DNA from 3 places in the Micromonospora sp. CNZ286 genome. Region 1 is predicted to be linked to each of the others. Evidence: riboswitches for the same ligand, from Rfam matches in the RefSeq annotation. Region 1 holds a riboswitch; each other region holds the start of a gene.
The links. Region 1 has a riboswitch for cobalamin ahead of FHX31_RS09915 ((2Fe-2S) ferredoxin domain-containing protein). Riboswitches for the same ligand answer to the same signal wherever they lie in the genome.

Region 1 (6,632 bases):
GCGTCCAGATCTGCTGGCGGACCGCGGGCAGCTTTGCCGGGTCCATCACGGCGATGTTGGCGTGCTCGTCGAGCAGTTGCTCCAGCTTGGCGATGTCGCCGTAGCTTTCGGCGCGTGCCATCGGCGGCACCAGGTGGTCGACGATGGTGGCGTGCGCGCGGCGCTTGGCTTGGGCACCCTCGCCAGGATCGTTGACCAGGAACGGATAGATCAACGGCATGCTGCCGATTGCCGCGTCCGTGGCGCAGGCGGCTGAGAGCGCGGCGTTCTTCCCCGGCAGCCACTCCATCGAGCCGTGTTTGCCGAGGTGCACCACCGCGTCGGCGCCGAAGCCGTGTTCGAGCCAGCGGTACGCGGCCAGGTAGTGGTGCGACGGAGGCATGGCCGGGTCGTGGTAGATCGCGACCGGGTTCTCGCCGAAGCCACGCGGGGGCTGGATGAGGATGACGACGTTACCGGCGCGCAGGGTGGCCAGCACGATGTCGCCGTCGTCGTCGACGAAAAGCGAGCCGGGAGCCTCGCCCCAGGTCTCGGCCATGGCGTCGCGCAGCGCGGCGGGCAATCCGGCAGTCCAGCGCCGGTAGTCGTCCCGGCTGATACGCACGTGCGACTCGCTGAGCTGAGCCTGCGTGAGCCACTCCTCGTCCTGCCCACCGGCGGCGATCAAAGCGTGGATGAGCGCGTTGCCGGCCGTCGTGTCGGCATCCTCTCCCTCGACCGGGAGCAGCGGGTCGAGCCCGGGAATTGCGCCGGGTGCGCCGAGGTCGTAGCCGGCATCTCGCATCGCGCGCAGCAATCGGATCGCCGACACGGGCGTATCGAGGCCGACGGCGTTGCCGATGCGGCTGTGCTTGGTCGGGTAGGCCGACAGGACGAGGGCCACCTTGCGCTCGGCGGGCGGGACATACCGCAGTCGGGCGTGGTTGACGGCGATGCCCGCGACGCGGGTGCATCGCTCAGGGTCGGTCACGTAGCGGGGCAGGCCGTCGGCGTCGACCTCCTTGAATGAGAACGGGACGGTGATGAGGCGGCCGTCGAACTCGGGGATGGCGATCTGGGTCGCGGAGTCGAGCGGGGTGACGCCTTCGTCGGACGCCTCCCACTCGGCTCTGCCGGACGTGAGCGCCAGAGCCTGCAGCACGGGGATGTCGAGGGCGCGCAGCCGTTCGACGTCCCAGGACTCGTCGTCGCCGCCGGCGCTCGCGGTGGCGGGCCGGGCGCCGCCGGCGGCCAGGACCGTGACGACGATCGCGTCCAGGGTGGCGAGTTCGGCGTACAACTCCTCGGGCGCCGCCCGCAGTGACGAGACGTAGATCGGTACGCCGGCGGCCACGCCGGTGGTGTCGATGGCATCGGCGAGTTCGTGGGCGAACGCGTTGTTGCCGCTCACCTCGTGGGCCCGGTAGTACAGGACTCCGACGCGGGGCCGGGCGTCCGGGGCCGGCTGCCGGCTGACTCCCCACTCGGGCAGCACGGCCGGCGGTTCGAAGCCTTCGCCGGTCAGCAGCACGGTGTCGGACAGGAAGGCGTGCAGTTGGCGCAGGTTCTCCGCGCCGCCCTCGGCGAGGTAGCGGTGCGCCTCGGCGCAGACGCCGATCGGGACGGTCGACAGCCCCATCAACGCGGCGTTCGGCGTCCGTTCCCCACCGAGCACGACCAGGGGACGGCCGGTGCCGCGGATCAGCGCGGCGAGGTCGCGTACGTCCTCGGGCGAGCCGAGCACCCGCAGAACGACCACGTCGGCCTCGGTGGTCAGGGTGTCGCGGCGCTCGCCGGTGAGCCGGGCAGGGTTGGCCCAGGACCAGTCCGCGTTGCTGGCCCGCGCCGAGAGCAGGTCGGTGTCCGAGGTGGACAGCAGGGCGATGCGTGTCATGTTTCTCCTTCGGTGACACGGGAGCCGAGGCGCAGGTCGCCGACCGGACGGCCGGCGCGTAGGTGCTCGCCGACGAGGCGTGCCGCGTCGCCGGGTCGCACCGGCCCGTACCAGGTGCCGTCGGGGTGCACGACGGCGACTGGTCCGTGGTTGCACGGGAACAGGCAGCCGGTCTGGGCCATGAGGACGTCGGCGTCGGTGAGCTGCTGCTCGACGAGCGCGCCCACGATCGCGCGATAGGTCTCGTCCGCGCCGCGGGCACTGCAGCGCGGGCCGCGGCACAGCAGTAGATGATGGCGGTACGGCGGCAGGGTGTCCCAGGCCGGTGAGGTGAGTGGCGCCTCGTGCCCGGTGATCGCGCGCTCGCCGAACCGGATGACCGGCGGGTCGATCTGCTGACGGTGCCAGTGGCCGGCCACGCGTCCCACCCACGAACGGGCGAAAGTCAGGTCGTCGGTGCTCACCGGTTCCAGGCGAACCTCCCGGGCGCCCTCGGCGTGCAGCAGGTCGAGCACATGGGTCAGCGTCGGCTCGCCGGCTTGCAGGAAGGCCAGTCGGGCGCCGGCTGCCTCGGCCTGCCCGCGTAGCACCGGCGACGCGGCGTCCGTCAGTGCGGTCGCGACGTGAACGAGGACGCTCACGGGGTCAGGAGCCGGTGATCCGGTGCGATCGGGACACGGGGTCTTCTTTCGTCCGGGGCCTGTGCGCGAGGCCTGGATGGGCACGTGTCGCAGACGGATCTGCGGCCAGCAGGTCTTCGGACTCGGGATCAACCGGACGGGGCGCCTTCCCAGACCGTGGGTCCAGTGGCGTCGTGCCCCGCCCGTCACCCTCACCGCTGCGCGTCAGTCCCGGATTCGCACCGGGTTCCCTGGCTCATGGCTGAGTTTGACTGGCATCACGACGGTAGCACCGACAGCCGGTGTCGCCGGGGACGGGCTCTGGCACCATGTCGCCGTGACCGAGAGGACCCGCCGCGACCTGTGTCCCGGCCTGCTGCGCCCATGGATCGCCGACGACGGCGCGCTCGTGCGGGTGCGCGTCCCCGGCGGGATCGTGCCGACTGCGGCGCTGTGCGCACTCGTGGAGGTGGCCCGTGCGCACGGCGACGGCGCGGTCCACCTGACCAGCCGCGCCAACCTGCAGGTGCGCGGTCTCGAGCACGACGGTGGGCGGCTGCCCGAGACCGTCGTCGCCGACGTCATCGCGACCGGGCTCGTACCGTCCACGTCGCACGAGCTGGTCCGCAACATCCTCGCCTCACCGCTGACCGGACGCAGTGGCGGCCGGGCCGATCTACACCCGGTCGTCGCCGGACTCGACGCACGGCTGCGCGCCGAGCCCCGGCTCACCGCGCTGACCGGACGGTTCCTGTTCGTGCTTGACGACGGCCGCGGTGATCTGGTCAGCCGTGACTTGGACCTGGGGTTGGTGGCGCTCGACTCGGACACCGCGCAGCTACGCGCCGGAACCTCGGCGTGGGGGCCAGTCATCCGGCTGGACGAGGCCGCCGCGGCGCTGACCGGGCTCGCCGTACGCTTCGCCGGGCTCGCGGGTGACCGGCCGGACTCACCCTGGCACGTCGACGAGCTGCCCGGCGCCGGCGCCGCGCTGCTGGGCACCGTACTCGACCGTGCCGAGCGGACCCGGGTGAGCACACCTCCACCCGCGCTGGGCAGGATCGTTCAGGATGACGGCCGCGTCACCGCGCACCTCGCGGCTTCCGGCGGCCGAGTGGACGCTCCCCTGCTGGAGGAGATCCGCGCGCTCGGCGCCGGCGAGATCGTCGTCACCCCGTACCGCACCCTGCTCGTCCCCGATCTGGAGAACGCATGAGTCTCACCACACCGGCACGCCGCTACGACTACGTCACCGACGGCGCGGCGATCTACGACGCCTCGTTCGCCACCATCCGTGCCGAGGCCGATCTTTCGGGTGTGCCGGCCGACGCCGAGAAGGTCGCGGTGCGGATGATCCACGCATGCGGCCAGACCGACCTCACCCGCAACCTGGTGATCCACCCCGGCCTGGTGGCCGCCGCCCGCGGGGCGCTGGAGGCGGGGGCGCCGATCCTGACCGACGCGCACATGGTCGCCGCCGGCGTTACCCGCGCCCGCCTGCCCCGTGACAACGAGGTCCGCTGCTTTCTGCACGAACCCGAGGTCCCGGCGCTTGCCCACCGGTGGGCAACGACCCGGTCGGCGGCGGCGGTGTCGCTGTGGACCGACCACCTCGCCGGCGCGGTCGTCGCCTTCGGCAACGCCCCCACGGCCCTGTTCCACCTGCTGGAGATGCTGCGCGACGGCGCGCCACGACCAGCTGCGATCATCGGTACGCCGGTGGGATTCATCGGCGCCGCCGAGTCCAAGCAGGCGCTCATCGACCTCGCCACCGACGCCCCCGGCCTCGACGTGCCCTATCTCGTGGTGACCGGGCGCCGGGGCGGCTCGGCGATGGCCGCCTCCGCGCTCAACGCCCTCGCCCGGGAGGCGGAGTGACCGGGCGGCTGTCCGGCGTCGGGGTCGGCCCGGGTGATCCCGAACTGATCACGCTCAAAGCCGCCCGGCTGATCGGCGCGGCCCAGGTCATCGCCTACCACCAGGGTGTCGGCAAACAGTCCAACGCGCGCCGCATCGCTGCCGGGCTGTTCCCGGACGACGTGATCGAGGAGGCGCTGGTCTATCCGGTGACGACCCAGAGCACCGAGCACCCGGGCGGGTACGCCGGGGCGATGGCCGACTTCTACGCCGAAGCCGCCGAGCGGCTGCGGGCCCACCTTCGTGCGGGCCGCGACGTGGTCGTGCTGGCCGAGGGCGACCCGATGCTCTACGGCTCGTTCATGTACCTGCACGACCGGCTCGCCGGCGAGTTCGACACGCAGGTCGTCGCCGGTGTGCCCGCCTTCGCCGCCGCCACCGCCACCACCGCCCTGCCGCTGGTCCGGCAGACCGACGTGCTGACCGTGCTGCCGGGAACGTTGCCCGAGCCCGAGCTGGCCCGGCGTCTCGCCGACACCGACGGGGCGGTGATCATGAAGCTGGGCCGGACGTTCACCAAGGTCCGCTCGGCGCTCGAGCAGGCCGGGCGCGTCGAGGGCTCCTGGTACGTCGAACGGGCGTCGATGACCGCCGAGCGGGTACTGCCTGTCGCCGACGTGGACCCCGCCACGGTGCCGTACTTCTCGATCGTGCTGGTCCCCGGCGACACCCGGCCCGGAGTGGCCCGTTACGACCTCCCGGCCACCAGGGTCACCGAACCTTATCCCGGCGCCGAGGTCGTCGTCGTGGGCCTCGGCCCCGGTCCCGATCGGTGGCTCTCCCCCGAGGCGTCGCAGGTGCTCGCCGAGGCCGGCCACGTCGTCGGCTACGGCCCGTACGTCCAGCGCGTCGCGCAGCGCCCCGGACTCGTCCGCCACGCCTCCGGCAACACGGTCGAGCTCGAGCGGGCCCGGCAGGCGCTCGAACTGGCGCTCGCCGGTGAGCGCGTCGCGGTCGTCTCCGGCGGTGACGCGGGCGTCTTCGGCATGGCGTCGGCGGTGTTCGAGGCCGCGGAGGACCCCCGCTACGCCGGCGTCGCCATCCGTGTCGTACCCGGGATCTCCGCCGTCCAGGCGGTCGCGGCGCGCGCGGGCGCGCCGATCGGGGCCGATTTCGCGGTGATGAGCCTGTCGGACCGGCTCAAGCCGTGGGAGGTCGTGGTCAAGCGGCTGCGCGCTGTCGCCGAGGCGGATTTGGTGCTGGCCCTCTACAACCCGCGCTCACGCTCACGCACCGAACAGGTCGCGCAGGCCCGGGCCGTGCTGCTGGAGCACAAGTCCCCCCGGACGGTCGTGGTCGTGGGCCGCGACATCGGCCGGGCCGGGGAGAGTCTCACCGTCACCTCGCTCGGCGAACTGGACCCCGGCAGCATCGACATGAAATGCCTGTTGATCATCGGCGCCTCGGCGACGCGAGTCACCGCGGCCGGACGTGTCTGGAGCCCGCGCTTCGTGCCCTGATCAGCCGCGCACGCGGCGCTCGCGACCGGCCGAGTAGAGGAACGACTCGCCGCCACGGACGTCCCCGGCCAGCGCCGGGCCGACCAGGATGACCGCTGCCTGTCGCAGACCGGCCTGCTCGACCCGGCCGCCGATGTCGGCCAGCGTGCCGCGCAGGATGAGCTCCTGCGGCTGCGACACCCGGTGCACCACGACTATGGGGCAGTCGTGGCCGTAGTAGCCGGCCAGTTCGGCGGCCAGCTCGCGGGTACGCGTGACCGCCAGGTGCAGGGCGAGCGTCGCGCCGGTCGCGGCGAACGCGGCGAGCTTCTCTCCCGACGGCATGACCGTGGACCGGGCCTGCGCGCGGGTGAGCACGACCGACTGGGCCAGCTCCGGGACGGTCAGCTCGGCGCCGACGGCGGCGGCAGCAGCCGCATAGGCCGGCACGCCGGGCGTGACGTCCCACGGGACCCGGGCGGCGTCGAGCCGGCGTGCCTGCTCGTGCACCGCCGAGTACAGCGACGGGTCACCGGAGCACAGCCGTACGACCTCGGACCCGTCGGCGTGTGCCTGGACCAGGTGCGTGGTGATCTGGTCCAGGTCGAGGTGCTGGGTGTCGATCAGCCGGGCGTCGTCACGGCAGTGCTCCAGCACCTCGGCGTCGAGGTACGTGCCCGGGTACAGGCACACGTCGGCGGACTCGAGCAGGCGTACCGCGCGGAGGGTGAGCAGGTCGGCGGCGCCGGGCCCGGCCCCGACGAAATGGACGGTCATGAATCT
Region 2 (6,632 bases), 1.6 Mb from region 1:
CGCGACCCGGCGGGCGCGATACTCGGCGGTATGGGGAATACCGGACGCCGCTGGGCGTGGGTGGCGGTCCTGCTCGTCGGCGTCGGGCTTCACCTGCTGGTGCTGGAGACACTCGCCGGCACCGGGACCGTCACGTTCGTCCCGGCGCTGATCGTGCTCGGCGCGTGCGTCGCGCCCGCCACATTCCTGGCCTTCGCCCAGGGACGGCCGGCCCGCCGCCCGGTCCCCGGCTCCGTCGTCGGCGTCGCCGCGCTCCTCGGCGGCGTGGTCGGCGTGGTCGCCGCCGGCTGGCTGGAGTACGGCACCCTGCACCGCCTCGGCGTCCTGCCGATGGCGCTCGTCGGCCTGGCCGAGGAGACCGCCAAACTGATCGTGCCGGCCGGCATCCTGCTGCTGTGGCGGCGGCACCCGTCCCCGGCGCAGGGCCTGGTGATCGGCGTGGCCTCCGGCACCGGGTTCGCCGCGCTGGAGACCATGGGCTACGCGTTCGCCGCGTTCGTCGGGTCGGAGGGCAACCTCGGCGCGGTCGAGCGGACGCTGCTGGTACGCGGTCTCACCGCGCCCGCCGCGCACCTGGCCTGGACCGGGCTGACCGCCGCCGCGCTGTTCACGTTCGCCGCCGCGCCCGGCGGCCGGAAGCTGGCGGCGTTCCTGCTCACCTTCGCCGCCGCCGTCACGCTGCACACCTGCTGGGACACGTTCGGCACCCAGCCCGCGTACGTGTTCATCGGCGCCGTGTCGCTGGGCTGGGTGCTGCTGCGCCTGCACCTGGACCGCGAGCGGCCGCCCGCGTCCGGGACGCCGGCGGAGCCGAACCGGGACCGGCCTCATGATCATCGCCAGTTCGCCGAGGTGGCGGGGTCGGAGCACTTCTGATGCCGCCACTTCGGCGTGATGGAGTCGATCAACCGGCCCGGGCATTGCCGACGCCCCACCGCGCTCCGCCACTCGCCCCGGTACGCCTCAGCCGGCGGCCAGCCGGACGCCGAGCGCGACGAAGGCGACAGCGCAGAGCCGGTCGACGCGCCGTGACCAGCGGCTGTCGCCCCACCGCCTGGCGAACCGCCCGGCGCCCACCCCGAGCGCCAGGTCCACGGCGAGCTGCACCGCGACGAACAGCACGCCGAGCAGCACCAGCTGCGCCGCCACCGGGCCCGCCTCGGGCCGGACGAACTGCGGCAGGAACGCCACACTGAACAGGATCATCTTCGGGTTGAGCAGGTTCGTCAGCAGCCCGCGCCGGAACGCCCGCCCGGCACCGCCGTCCGGCCGGTCCGCCGGGGCGCCGGGCCGGCCCGTGCCGCGCAGCGCCCGCAGGCCCAGCACGATGAGGTACGCCGCACCGGCCCACCGGATCGCGGTGAACAGCACCGGGGACGCGGCGATCAGCGTGGCGAGCCCGGCCACCACGGCGGCGACGTGCACCGCCTCCCCGGCGGCGACCCCGAGCGCGGCCACCGCGCCCGCCCGTGGGCCGTACCGGGTGGCGTTGGCGAGCACGAACATCATGTCCGGCCCCGGGGTGAGCATGAGCACCACGATGGCGGCCAGGTAACCCGCGAGCGTGGCCGCCGACAGTCCGAGCACCGGTCAGCCCTCCCCGGCGCCGTCGAGCAGCGCCCGGCGCAGCGCCAGCCGGTGTTCGCGCCGGATCTGCGCCTCCCGGTAGCGCCGCCGGTCGCCGTCGGTCTCGGCGTGCAGCGGCGGCACCGGCCGGGGCTGCCCGTCGTCGTCCACCGCCACCATCACCAGGTGCGCGGTCGCCACGTCCACCGGCGGCACCGCGCGGTCCCACCGGTCCGCGCTGACCTTCACCGCCACCTCCATCGAGCTGCGGCCGGCCCAGGTGATCCGGGCGTCCACGTGGACCACGTCCCCGACGCGTACCGCCCGAAGGAACGCGGTCTCGTCGATGGCGGCGGTGACGGCCGGGCCGTCGGAGTGGCGGGCGGCGACCACACCGGCGACCGAGTCGATCAGGTTGAGGATGCGCCCGCCGTGGACCGTGCCCATCAGGTTGGTGTGGTGCTGGTCCATGATCTGCGACAGGGTCAGGTGCGAGGCCGACGGTGGTCGGCCGGTGAGCGTGATGGTGTCGGGCACTGTGCGGTTCCGTCCTCGCAGAAGCGGACCGCCGACCGGCCGGGGTGTGCACGTCGAGGACACGCCGACGGCCCTGCGTACGACGTGTCACCCGCCCGACCCACCCGCGAGGTCGACGGCGGCGCGCACCGGTGGTACGCGCGACGCGGGCGGGTCTTCGGACTCGCGGGCGTGACACGAGGTCGCCTACTGGCCGTCGCTTCCCAGGCCGGTGGCCCAGTGCTGTTGACGGCTGTCGTTCCCACTCACCGCTGCGGGGCAGTCCCGGATTCCCACCGGGTTCCCTCTTACGACACCCGGCCGTCGCCGACCGGGTGAACCAGCGCTCCCCGCAGCGTAGCCCAGCGTCCGAGGCCGGCGGCACAGGCGTCAGGCCGGCGCCGATCCCGTCACAGCGGCAAGCGGCGCCGCGCCGAACGACACCGCGAACCGCTTGCACCAGATCGACACGCTGCGCAGACCGTCCAGGTCCACTGACGCCGGGATGTCGTACGCCTGGTCGCCGATGTTGCCCTTGAGCCGGCCCAGCTCGATCCAGCGGCCGTCGTCGAACACCTGCCAGCCGGCCCGGCCGGGCAGCACCTTCCGGTCGGTGAGCCACACCCGCAGGTCCGGCCCGTCGGAGGTGTCCAGTCCGCGCAGGAGCAGCTGACGGCGGCCGTCGGCGAGACGGACGAGCTGCGCCCGGCCGGACGTGTCGTGCTCGTGGGTGACGAAGTCACCGGCGGCGAGCACCACGTCGGCGGGCGCCGCACCGGTCGGCGACGAGCCGGTCGTGCCGGCCGGCGCCGGTGAGGGCTCCGCCACAGTGGGCAGCGTCTCGCGTACCTCGCGGTCGGTCACCAGCCGCCACGGCTGGAACAGGTACAGGCTCACCCCGAGGCCGGTGACGGCCACCACGGCCAGCACCGACAACACCACACGTCTTCTGCCCATGCTCCGACGGTAGGCGCGTAGCCGGCGGAAAGATCTTTCCGTCCGCTTACGGGTCGACCGCGGGCCGCCGCACCGGGACGCCGATGGGTAGCGTCTGGCCCATGGGGCGCTACGTGCTCGTCGTCGACGACGACCGGACGGTGAGCGACGTCGTCCGGCGCTACCTCGAACAGGACGGCTGCCGGGTCCGGCTGTCCTTCGACGGGCCGGACGCGCTCGCCGCGGCCGAGGAGGAGCCGCCCGACCTGGTGGTCCTCGACCTGATGATGCCGGGTCTCGACGGCATCGAGGTGTGCCGGCGGCTGCGGCGCCGGCTGCCCGGCCTGCCCGTCGTCATGCTCACCGCGCTCGGGGACGAGGCCGACCGGGTCGCCGGGCTGGAGGTCGGCGCGGACGACTACGTGACCAAGCCGTTCTCGCCCCGTGAACTCGTGCTGCGCATCCGGTCGGTGCTGCGGCGCGCGGCCCCGCAGGACCGGGGACCGACAGGGGTGCTGCGCGACGGCGACCTCACCGCGGACACCGACCGGCGCGTCGCCGAGCGCGGCGGGCAGCCGCTGTCGCTGACCGTACGGGAGTTCGACCTGCTCGCGTTTCTGCTGGCGAACCCGGGACGCGCCTGGTCGCGGGCCGAGCTGCTGGACCGCGTGTGGGGCTGGCGGTTCGGCGACCAGTCCACAGTCACCGTCCACGTCCGGCGGCTGCGGGAGAAGATCGAGGACCACCCGGCGCAGCCGCGCCGCATCGTCACCGTGTGGGGCGTCGGTTACCGGTACGAGCCGTCGGCGGCGTCCCGGTGAACGAACTGATGGTCATCGGGCTCTACGCCCTGCTCGCCGGCGCTGCGGTCGGCGCGATCGGCGTCGGCGCGCTGCGGCTGGTGCGCCACCGGTCGATCCTCGCGCACATCGCGGTGCTGCTCGCGGTCACCATCGCCTCGGTGACGGCGGGCGTCACCGCCGTCGCCCAGGCCATGTTCCTGTCCGCGCACGACCTCCAGGTCGTCCTCGTCACGGTCGCCGCGTCCGCGGCGCTCAGCCTGGCCGTCGGGGTGGCGTTCGCCCGCCGCCTCGCCCAGGCGGCGGTCTGGGCCGACCAGGCCCGGCAGCGGGAACGGCAGCTGGAGGCCGGCCGCCGCGAGCTGGTCGCGTGGGTCTCCCACGACCTGCGTACGCCGCTGGCCGGGCTGCGGGCGATGGCGGAGGCACTGGAGGACCGGGTGGTCGACGAGCCGGCGGCGGTGGCCGAGTACCACCGCCGGATCCGGGTCGAGACGGACCGGATGACGCGCCTGGTCGACGATCTGTTCGAGCTGTCCCGGATCACCGCCGGAGCGCTGCGGCCCGCGCTGTCCCCGGTGCCGCTCGGCGACGTGGTCTCCGACGCGATCGCCGCCACCGCGCCGCTGGCCGCCGACCGGCGGGTCCGGGTGCTCGCCCCGGAGACCGGCTGGCCGACCGTCCGGGCCGCCGAGGCCGAACTCGCCCGCGTCGTGACGAACCTGCTGGTCAACTCGGTGCGGTACACGCCACCGGACGGCACTGTCCGCATCGACGCCGGACGGGACGACGCCGACGCGTGGCTCGCCGTCTCCGACACCTGCGGCGGCATTCCGGAGGCGGACCTGCCCCGGGTGTTCGACGTGGCGTTCCGGGGCACCCGGGCCCGTACCCCCGCACCGGCCGGCGCCGACGAGGCGGCACCGGCCGGCGGCGGGCTGGGCCTGGCGATCGTGCGCGGACTGGTCGAGGCGCACGGCGGGCGGGTGCACGCGCACAACGTGACCGGCGGGTGCCGGTTCGTGGTCCGCCTGCCGGCGGTCTGACCGGGCCGCTCAGCCGGCGTCCGGGGGACCGGTCTCCACCAGGCGCCCGTCCGCCAGGCGCAGCCAGCGGCCCACGTCGATCGCGGCGAGGAACCGCTCGTCGTGGCTGACCACCAGCAGCGCGCCCCGGTAGGCGTGCAGCGCGCTCTCCAACTGCCCGACGCTGACCAGGTCGAGGTTGTTCGTCGGCTCGTCGAGCAGCAGGAGCTGCGGGGCCGGTTCGGCGCCCAGCACGCACGCGAGCGTGGCGCGCAGCCGCTCCCCGCCGGAGAGCACCCCGACCGGAAGATGCGCGCGCGGGCCGCGGAACAGGAAGCGGGCGAGCAGGTTCATCCGCTGCGCGTCAGGGGCCTGCGGCGCGAACGCGGCCAGGTTCTCCGCCACGGTACGGTCCAGGTCCAGCAGGTCCAGCCGCTGCGACAGGTACGCGATCCGGCCGTCCGCGCGGGTGATCCGGCCGCTCTCCGGCTCCAGATCGCCGTCGATCAGGCGCAGCAGCGTCGACTTGCCCGCGCCGTTGTCGCCGAGCAGGGCGATCCGCTCCGGACCGCGGATCGTCAGGTCGACACCGTCGGCGGCGAACAGCGACCGCTCACCGTGCCGGACCCGGACCCGTTCGGCGGTCAGCAGCGTGCGTCCGGCCGGGACGGTGGTGGCGGGCAGCTCCACCGTGATCGTCTTCTCGTTGCGCAGCGCCCGCTCGGCCTCGTCGAGCCGTGCCCGGGCGTCGTCGACCCGCCCGGAGTGCATCTCGTTCGCCTTGCCCGCCGCCACCTGCGCGTCCCGCTTCAAGCCGCCGGCGACGATCCTCGCCAGACCCGCGTTCTTCAGGTTCCGGGCGGCGTTGCCGGCTCGCCGGGCCGCCCGTTCGCGGGCCTCCTGCAACTCCCGCTTCTCCCGCTTGAGGTCCTGTTCGGCGCTGCGGACGTTCTTCTCCGCCACCTCCTGCGCGGCCCGCACGGCCGCCTCGTACGAGGTGAAGTCGCCGCCGTGGAAGCGCATCTCACCGCGGTCGAGTTCGGCGATGCGGTCCATCCGGTCCAGCAGCGCCCGGTCGTGACTGACCAGCAGCAGGCAGCCGTGCCACTGTTCCAGCACGTCGTAGAGCCGGTGCCGGGCGCCCAGGTCGAGGTTGTTCGTCGGCTCGTCCAGCAGCAGCACGTCGGGCTGCTTGAGCAGTTGCGCCGCCAGGCCGAGGGAGACCACCTGCCCACCGCTGAGCGTGCCCAGGCGCCTGTCGAAGGCGAGGTCGCCGAGGCCGAGCCGGTCGAGTTGCGCGCGCGTGCGTTCCTCGATGTCCCAATCGGCGCCGATGGTGGTGAAGTGCCTCTCGTCGGCGTCGCCGGCCTCGATGGCGTGCAGCGCCGCGATCAGCGGGGCGATCTCCAGAACCTCGGCCACGGTGAGGTCGGCGGCCAGCGGCAGGCTCTGCGGTAGGTAGCCCAGCACGCCGTCGACGGTCACCGACCCGGCGGCCGGGCGGTACTCGCCGGCGATCAGCTTGAGCAGCGTGCTCTTGCCGGCGCCGTTCGGCGCGACCAGTCCGGTCCGGCCGCCGCCGAGGGTGAAGGAGAGGTTCTGGAAGACCGGGGTGTCGTCCGGCCAGGAGAAGGTCAGGTTCGAGCAGACGACGAAGGAATCGGACATCAGGAAGACGACCTCAAGATGAGGGCGGGCGGACCTCAGCCGCCCGGCGGGGGACACGGTCTCGGGGTACGACGGAACGACCACGGCGCTCGCCTGCGGTCGGTCACATGTCCGGTCTCAC
Region 3 (6,632 bases), 150 kb from region 1:
AGGCCAGGCCCCAGCGGGCGGTGCCGGTGACTGTGAAGCCGGCGGCCTGGAGCGCGGCCAGGCCGGTGGCCGGATCGCCCGGCGCACAGGCGACCTGGACGCCGCCGCCGAGCGCGGCGAAGTCGACGACCACAGTGACTCCCGAGGTGCCGGTGCAGGCGGCGGCGTGCGCCGCCCGGGGCGCGGGCTCGACTGCGGTCAGCGCGACGCCGGCCACGACGGCGGCCAGCAGGCCGGCCAGCCAGGTGCGGACTGTGGAACGATGACGGAACACGGATCCTCCTGTGATCGGGTGCGCGGCGAAGGGGTTCACGGGCAGGCGAGTGCCGGTGCGCCGGGGTCGGCGCCGGCGGCGGACAGGCGGGCGTACCCGATCCCGGTGAGACCGAGGACGGCCTGGGCGGTCGCCCGGGGTGCGGTGGCCGGATCGAAGCCGCCGCCGTCGAAGTCGACAGCGCCCCGGTCGGCCGGCGCCCCGGCGCAGCCGACCTGGAGTCCGGCGAGGAATGCCCGGGCCCGCGCCCAGGCCGGCAGCCGGTGGCCGTCGCGCAGGGCCTGCGCGGCGAGGCCGGTGCTGTTGGCGTTCGGCGTGCCGCCCGCGTTGGCGAAGCCGCCGTCGGCACGCTGAACGGACACCAGCCAGCGCAGCCCGGCGGCGGCGTCGGCCGGACGGTCCGCGGCGCGCAGCGCCTGTGCCGCGAGCGCGGTGGCGTCCACGTCGGACGTGCAGACCGGTTGCGCGGGCAGCAGCGGGTAGCCGCCGTCCGGGCACCGGGTGCCGGCCAGCCAGGCGGCCGCCGCCGGTGGCGCTCCGCCCGCCGTACGGTCCAGCGCCAGCAGCGCGAAGGATTGGCTGAACGCGTTGCTGTAGTCGCCGTACGCGGACCGGTCGCTGAACCTGCCGGCCGGCGTCTGGAGCGAGCGCAGCCGGGCGATCAGGTCCACCCCGCCGACGTCGGCCGGGTCGCCGCCGCGCACCTGCACGGCGAGGGCGAGCTTGGCGGTCGCACCCGCGTACGCCTCGGAGGCGCCGTCGCCGAGGTAGCCGTCGCGGATGTCCGGCCGGGCGACCCAGGCCAGCGCGTCGGCGCCGTGGTCGTCGGCGACGCCGGTGGCGGCGAAGGCGAACACGGCGTCGAGGGTCAGCCCCTGGTCGGGGTACGCGACACCGTCGAAGACCGCCTCGAAGCGTTCGCCGTCGACGAGTTGCCGGGCGAGCCAGCCGCCGGCGGCCTCCGGGCGGGTGAGGGCGGCGCGCTCGGGGGCGGCGACGGCGGGTGTGGTGAGGGTGAGAGCGGCGAGTACGCCGCAGAGGAGCGCGAGCAGGCGGTGCCGGCTTCGGCGGACGACCATCGGAAGCGCCTTTCCGGCCCGGCGGTCGTCGAAAGCCCGGACGACCGCGGCAACGCCGCGTCGACCGGGACTCCGACCCGTGGGCCACGACGGGTGGGGAGCGGATACACGCGTACGACGGGTATTCGGGCTCGCCGCCGCAGATCTCTCTGGGCGGCCTACCGTTGCGGGCCAGCGCCGGATTTCGACCGGTCTTCCCCCGCACGTACACGCGGTGGTTCAGTTGTCGCGACAGTCTGCTGTGGCCGGAGCACCGATGTCAATGCGCCAGGAACCGGACACGTGCCGTGACGGCCGGCAGGACGCCCGGTGAAGACCGGGCGTCCTCCACCGCGTGGTCACTGTCAGCGGGGCCGGGAGCCGGTCATCGGCGGAACGGCCCGGTGACGCAGTAGGTGATGCCGCCGGAGGACGAGCCGGTCGTGCCGCGTTGCGACGAGAAGTACAGCCGGTCCCCCGCCGGGGTGAACGCCGGCCCGGTGATCTCCGAACCGCTCTGTCCGGTGATCCGCAGGAAGACCGAGATCTTGTCGTCGGGCGTGATCATGCAGATCTCCATGTTCCCGCCGTCCTCCGCGACGTACAGGTCACCGGCAGTGGACCCGGTGATGTTGTCGACCCCGGTCAGCGGAGGGGTGCCCGGACTGACCAGGTTGTCGTCGTAGGCGAGCTCGTACGTGCCGGCGGCCAGGTTGACCTGCCACACGCGGTTGTCGCCCTTCGTGGTGAACCAGACGGTGTCATCCGCGTAGTGACAGCCCTCGCCGCCGTTGAACGTCTTCGCGCCGGACACCTGCTGCCGGGTCGGGGTGGGCGAGCCGTCCGGGTCGGGCACCGTGGCCCAGGTGAACGTGCCGGAGGTCGCCGTACCGGCGCGGAAGACCTGGAGGGTTCCGGCGGAGAGGTCGCCCCAGGTGGTCGGCACGAACCGGTAGAACTTGCCGTCGGTCTCGTCCTCGGTCAGGTAGACGACCCGGCGGACCGGGTCGGCCGCGGCCGCCTCGTGCTTGAACCGGCCCAGCGCGGGACGCGCCACGGCGGTCCCGCCGAGGGGGTACGTCTCGAAGACCCGGCCCAGGGACACCTCCTCGCAGGAGAGCCAGGTGTTCCACGGTGTCTTGCCCCCGGCGCAGTTGTTGTTGGTGCCGGAGAGGATCCGCGACGCCCCGACCACGGTGCCGCTGGAGTCGAAGACGAGGCGTGAGGCACCGCCGCCCGCACCGGCTGACACCTCGGAGTTCGACACGTAGATCCAGCCGGTGCCGTTCGGGAACACGGCGCCACCGTCCGGAGCGTCGTGCCAGGTGTACGACGTCCCCGGCACCGTCCGACGGGATCGTGCGACGATCGAGCTGGTGAAGCCGGCCGGCAACTGGATGCCGTTGGCGTCGGCGGGCTGGAGCCCACCGTAGGGGCCCGCCGCGTTCTGCGCCGGGGCTCCGTACGCCGCCGACCACGCGGTGAACGGCAGCGCGACAGCGCCCGCACCGACGACAGTGGCCCGCAGCATTGCTCGACGATCCATGGAACCTCCTCGGTAGGTTCCCCAGATCTGACCGGGCGGAGCTTACGCACATCGATCTGTTGGATGAACGTCGATGGACGCCTCGGTGCGCGGCGTCGTGTCACCGGCCGTCTCGTCCGTCGCCTGCCGGTGACGGGAGCGACTCGCGGTCGGCCCCCGCCACCGTTCGCATGGCTGGTCAGCCCTTGCGCCACTTCTGGTTGGCCGTGCCCCCGCAGTCCCAGAGCTGGAGCCTCGCGCCGTCGTTGCCGTTCCAGTCCTTGATGTCGACGCACTTGCCGGCCTGGAGGTTGACCAGGTCTCCGGCCGCGTTCAGGGTGAACTGCTGGGCGCCGGTGCCGTTGCAGGTGTAGAGCTGCACCGCCGCCCCGTTCGCGGTGGACCCGGCGTCGATGTCCATGCACTTGTTGTTCTGGCTCTTGAGCGCCGTGCCGCTGAACGTCCACTTCTGCGCGTTGGTGTTGTTGCAGTTCCACATCTGCAACGGCGCGCGGTCGACGAAGTTGGAGCTCGGCACGTCGATGCACTTGTTGTTCCAGTTGCTGACCACTGGCACCCCGGTGGTCGGGGTGCCGCCGCCACCGCCGGTGAACGGGCTGAGGATCAGTCCGGCCGAACGGGGATCGCCGTCGTGCACCAGCGACTCGAATCCGCCGACGTCGTCGAAGGCGAACGCGTACGCCCGGCCGTCGGTCATGTTGGCGTGGATCAGGCGGGCGTACTGGTTGGTGGGGTTGCTGCGGTAGAAGTCGGCGGCGTTCGTGCTGGGCTGGGTGTCGACGGTGCCGAGCGTGCCTCGGTTGAGGGCGGCGCAGAGCGTACGCGAGATCGGGCCGACCACCTGGTCGTTCGGCGCGGGCAGGTCGCCGTCGCAGCCCCAGACGCTGGCCGAGGAGGGCCGGTTGAAGGAGGCGACGACCTGGCCGCTGCCGTTGGTGAAGGTCATGGTGTTGCCCGAGGTGCGGCCGTAGTACCGGATGGCCGGCTGGTCGGCGAAGGGCGCCACGGTCAGGGTCTTCGTGGTGTACGCGTTCCACGCGGACGCGATGTACGAGTCCAGGTACGTGGTGCTGAGCAGGCCGGCCCCGGCCGCCTTGCCCGGAGCCAGGACGCGCAGGACGGTCCCGTCGGAGCGGGTGTGGACGGTGCCGGCCCAGCCCGGCTGCGCCCGGATCCCGTCGATGACCGCGTTGCGTCCGTTGGCCACCACGTCGCCGGTGCGCTTGGTGACGCCGTTGGCGCCGGTCACGGTGACCGCGTGCGGGATCGCGAACATGTCGACCTGGGAGCTGTTGAGCCACAGCCCGGAGTCGTTGTAGGTGAACTCGCTCCAGTCGAAGAGGATGTCGCGGTTCGCGTCACCGGCCGCCCAGGGCGCGGGCTGCACCAGTCCGTCCGGGGTGAGGAAGAACTTGAGCTTCTGCCCGAGGGAGAAGTAGGCCCGGCCGGAGAAGCCGCGGGGGAACTGGATCGTGGTGCTGCCGCCGTTGCCGGGGCCCGGTATGGAGACGTCCGGCGCGGGCGACGGCGGGAGCTGCCCGCCGGTCCACGGTACGAAGGTGCCGCCGGAGGTGACGTAGCCGAGTCGGCCGGAGGACAGCTGGACGCCGATGACGTAGAGGTGGACCGGGTCGCTGCGGCCGGTGGTGTTGGTGACGGTGACCGGCAGCAACGCCGGTCCGACCGCCTGGGCGGGCGTGGCGACGACGGCGCCGGTGAGCCCGGCGAGCAGGGCGGACGCGGCGGCGAGCAGCCTTCTTCGGAGACGCATGGGGACACCTCGCGGGAGACGGGGGGACGGGAGAGCGCTCTCTCAGAGGGTCCAATTGTTAATATTGTTTGTCAATAGGTGGCTGCCTATGGACCAGGGTCACGGCGAAGGTCACCGGTTGATTAAGATCCACTATGGAACAGTCGACTGTGGATTGGGTAGGTAGGTACATGAAACGCATGCTTTCGGCGCTGACGGCGCTGGTGACCGTCGCGGCGGGCCTGACTGTCGGCGCCCCCGCCGCCCAGGCGGCCGGCTCCTGCTCGGGGACCATCACCTACAGCCAGGTGCAGTCGTCCGGGCTCGGTGAACTGGTGATCTACTACAACAGCAGCAACGGGGGCACCAACAGCGCCTGCTTCTACCACCGCGGCGCGGCGTACGGGAGGTCGGCGCCCACCTTCGTGCAGATCTACCGCTGCGCGGAGCGGTCGGGCGAGGGCGCGCACTGCACCCGGTCGGGCGGCGCGGACACCAATTCCGGTGACTTCAGCTATTACGCCGGCCCGGTCGCCGTCACCGGTACGGCGAACTACTGCGTCGAGGCGGTCGGCTACATCGGATGGGCCGGTGAGCGCCACCAGATCTACAGCCGCCGCCAGGGCTGCTGAACCCGCTCCCCTCCCCCGGACCGGGACCGGCGCACGATGAGCGCCGGCTCCCCGGCCGGGCCGGGTCAGACGGCCAGCGCCCGGCGGCACCTGGTGAGTTCCGCGCGCAGATCCCGGCGCAGGGCCCGGTCCAGGCCGGGCTGGGCGAGCGCCTGGGCGAAGTCGCGGGCCGCCTCGTCCCACCGGCCCAGCCGGGCCAGGGCCGTACCCCGGTTGTAGCGCGGCACGGGGGCCTCCGACAGCGCCACCGCCCGGTCCAGGTCGGCGAGCGCGGCGGCCACGTCGCCGCGCTCGAACCGGGTGGCCGCCCGGTTCGTCCACGCCTCCACCAGTTCGGGGTCCCCGTTCAGGGCCCGGGTGAGCAGTTCGTCGGCCTCGGCGGGCCGGCCGCGCTCGGCGAGGACCAGGCCCAGGGTGCACAGCAGCGCGGGCTCCTGCGGAGCGCCGGCCAGCCCGGCCCGCGCACCCGCCTCGGCGGCATCCAGCGCGCCGCGCTCCACGTGCAGGTTGACCAGGGCGATCCGGGCGTCGAGGTGCCCCGGTTCGATGGCGAGCACCCGCTCCAGGTCGGCGCGAGCCCGCTCGGGGCGGCCCCGCTCCTGCTGGAGCACGGCCCGGTTGTAGTACGCCTCGGGCAGATGCGGTCCCAGCCGGATGGCGGCGTCGTAGTCCCTGATCGCGGCTCGGGTCCGGCCCGCCGCCCGGTGGAGGGCGGCGCGGTCCACGTAGTACTCGCAGTTGTCGGGGTCGTGGGCGATCACGGTGTCCAGATCGGCCAGCGCCCGCGCCGGGTCGCCCAGCGCGAGGTGAACCTGCGCCCGGTTGTGGCGCAGCCGGGCCAGGTCCTGCGGGCGTTCGCCGGGGCCGAGCGCGGCCGTCAGCCGGGTCAGCCCGTCGTCGACGAGCCGCAGCGCGCGGTCGGGCCGGCCGGCCCGGCTGTCCAGCAGCGCCAGGCCCTGCTCGTAGAAGACCGTCGACAGCAGCCGCCGGCGTGGGTCGGCCAGTTCGGCGGCGAGGCGCAGCGCCACCTCCAGCCAGTGCCGGGCCAGCGCCGGGTCCTGGTCGGCCGCCGGCAGGTGCCGGGCGTGCAGCATGGCGGTGGCGTACGCCGCCGACATAGTGATCTTCGGGTCGTCGGTGACGGCCCGCGCCTCGTCGTAGAGGTCGAGCGCCTCGGCGGCCCGGTTCAGGGCCGCCAGGGCGGTGGCCAGGCCGGTGGTGAACGCCCACCAGTGCCGCAGGTCGCCGTCGGGGGTGACCGCCGCCCGCCCGCGCCGGGCGACCCGGGCCGCGTGGTGGTAGTAGCCGCGGGCCAGGCTGTCGCCCAGGGCCCGTCGCAGCGCCTGCGGGGTGCGCTCGTCGGGCGCCGGAT

Region 2: linked by a shared signal. The riboswitch ahead of FHX31_RS17050 (acyl-CoA thioesterase) and the one ahead of FHX31_RS09915 ((2Fe-2S) ferredoxin domain-containing protein) in region 1 are both predicted to bind cobalamin.
Region 3: linked by a shared signal. The riboswitch ahead of FHX31_RS10565 (peptidase) and the one ahead of FHX31_RS09915 ((2Fe-2S) ferredoxin domain-containing protein) in region 1 are both predicted to bind cobalamin.

What each region holds. Positions count from the first base shown of each region.
Region 1 is NZ_JACHIZ010000001.1:2,131,015-2,137,646, reverse strand. It holds gene cobN (cobaltochelatase subunit CobN) at 1-1,873, opposite strand, end outside; gene FHX31_RS09915 ((2Fe-2S) ferredoxin domain-containing protein) at 1,870-2,514, opposite strand; cobalamin riboswitch at 2,605-2,785, opposite strand; gene FHX31_RS09910 (sulfite reductase subunit beta) at 2,831-3,709, shown strand; gene FHX31_RS09905 (precorrin-8X methylmutase) at 3,706-4,371, shown strand; gene FHX31_RS09900 (precorrin-2 C(20)-methyltransferase) at 4,368-5,870, shown strand; gene FHX31_RS09895 (cobalt-precorrin-4/precorrin-4 C(11)-methyltransferase) at 5,871-6,626, opposite strand; gene cbiE (precorrin-6y C5,15-methyltransferase (decarboxylating) subunit CbiE) at 6,623-6,632, opposite strand, start outside.
Region 2 is NZ_JACHIZ010000001.1:3,745,609-3,752,240, reverse strand. It holds gene FHX31_RS17060 (PrsW family glutamic-type intramembrane protease) at 31-876, shown strand; gene FHX31_RS17055 (LysE family translocator) at 964-1,587, opposite strand; gene FHX31_RS17050 (acyl-CoA thioesterase) at 1,591-2,103, opposite strand; cobalamin riboswitch at 2,235-2,442, opposite strand; gene FHX31_RS17045 (DM13 domain-containing protein) at 2,473-3,039, opposite strand; gene FHX31_RS17040 (response regulator transcription factor) at 3,141-3,839, shown strand; gene FHX31_RS17035 (sensor histidine kinase) at 3,848-4,864, shown strand; gene FHX31_RS17030 (ABC-F family ATP-binding cassette domain-containing protein) at 4,874-6,511, opposite strand; gene FHX31_RS17025 (hypothetical protein) at 6,629-6,632, opposite strand, start outside.
Region 3 is NZ_JACHIZ010000001.1:2,280,347-2,286,978, reverse strand. It holds gene FHX31_RS10570 (hypothetical protein) at 1-274, opposite strand, end outside; gene FHX31_RS10565 (peptidase) at 310-1,353, opposite strand; cobalamin riboswitch at 1,453-1,588, opposite strand; gene FHX31_RS10560 (alkaline phosphatase PhoX) at 1,718-2,878, opposite strand; gene FHX31_RS10555 (beta-1,3-glucanase family protein) at 3,057-4,649, opposite strand; gene FHX31_RS10550 (hypothetical protein) at 4,820-5,260, shown strand; gene FHX31_RS10545 (tetratricopeptide repeat protein) at 5,326-6,632, opposite strand, start outside.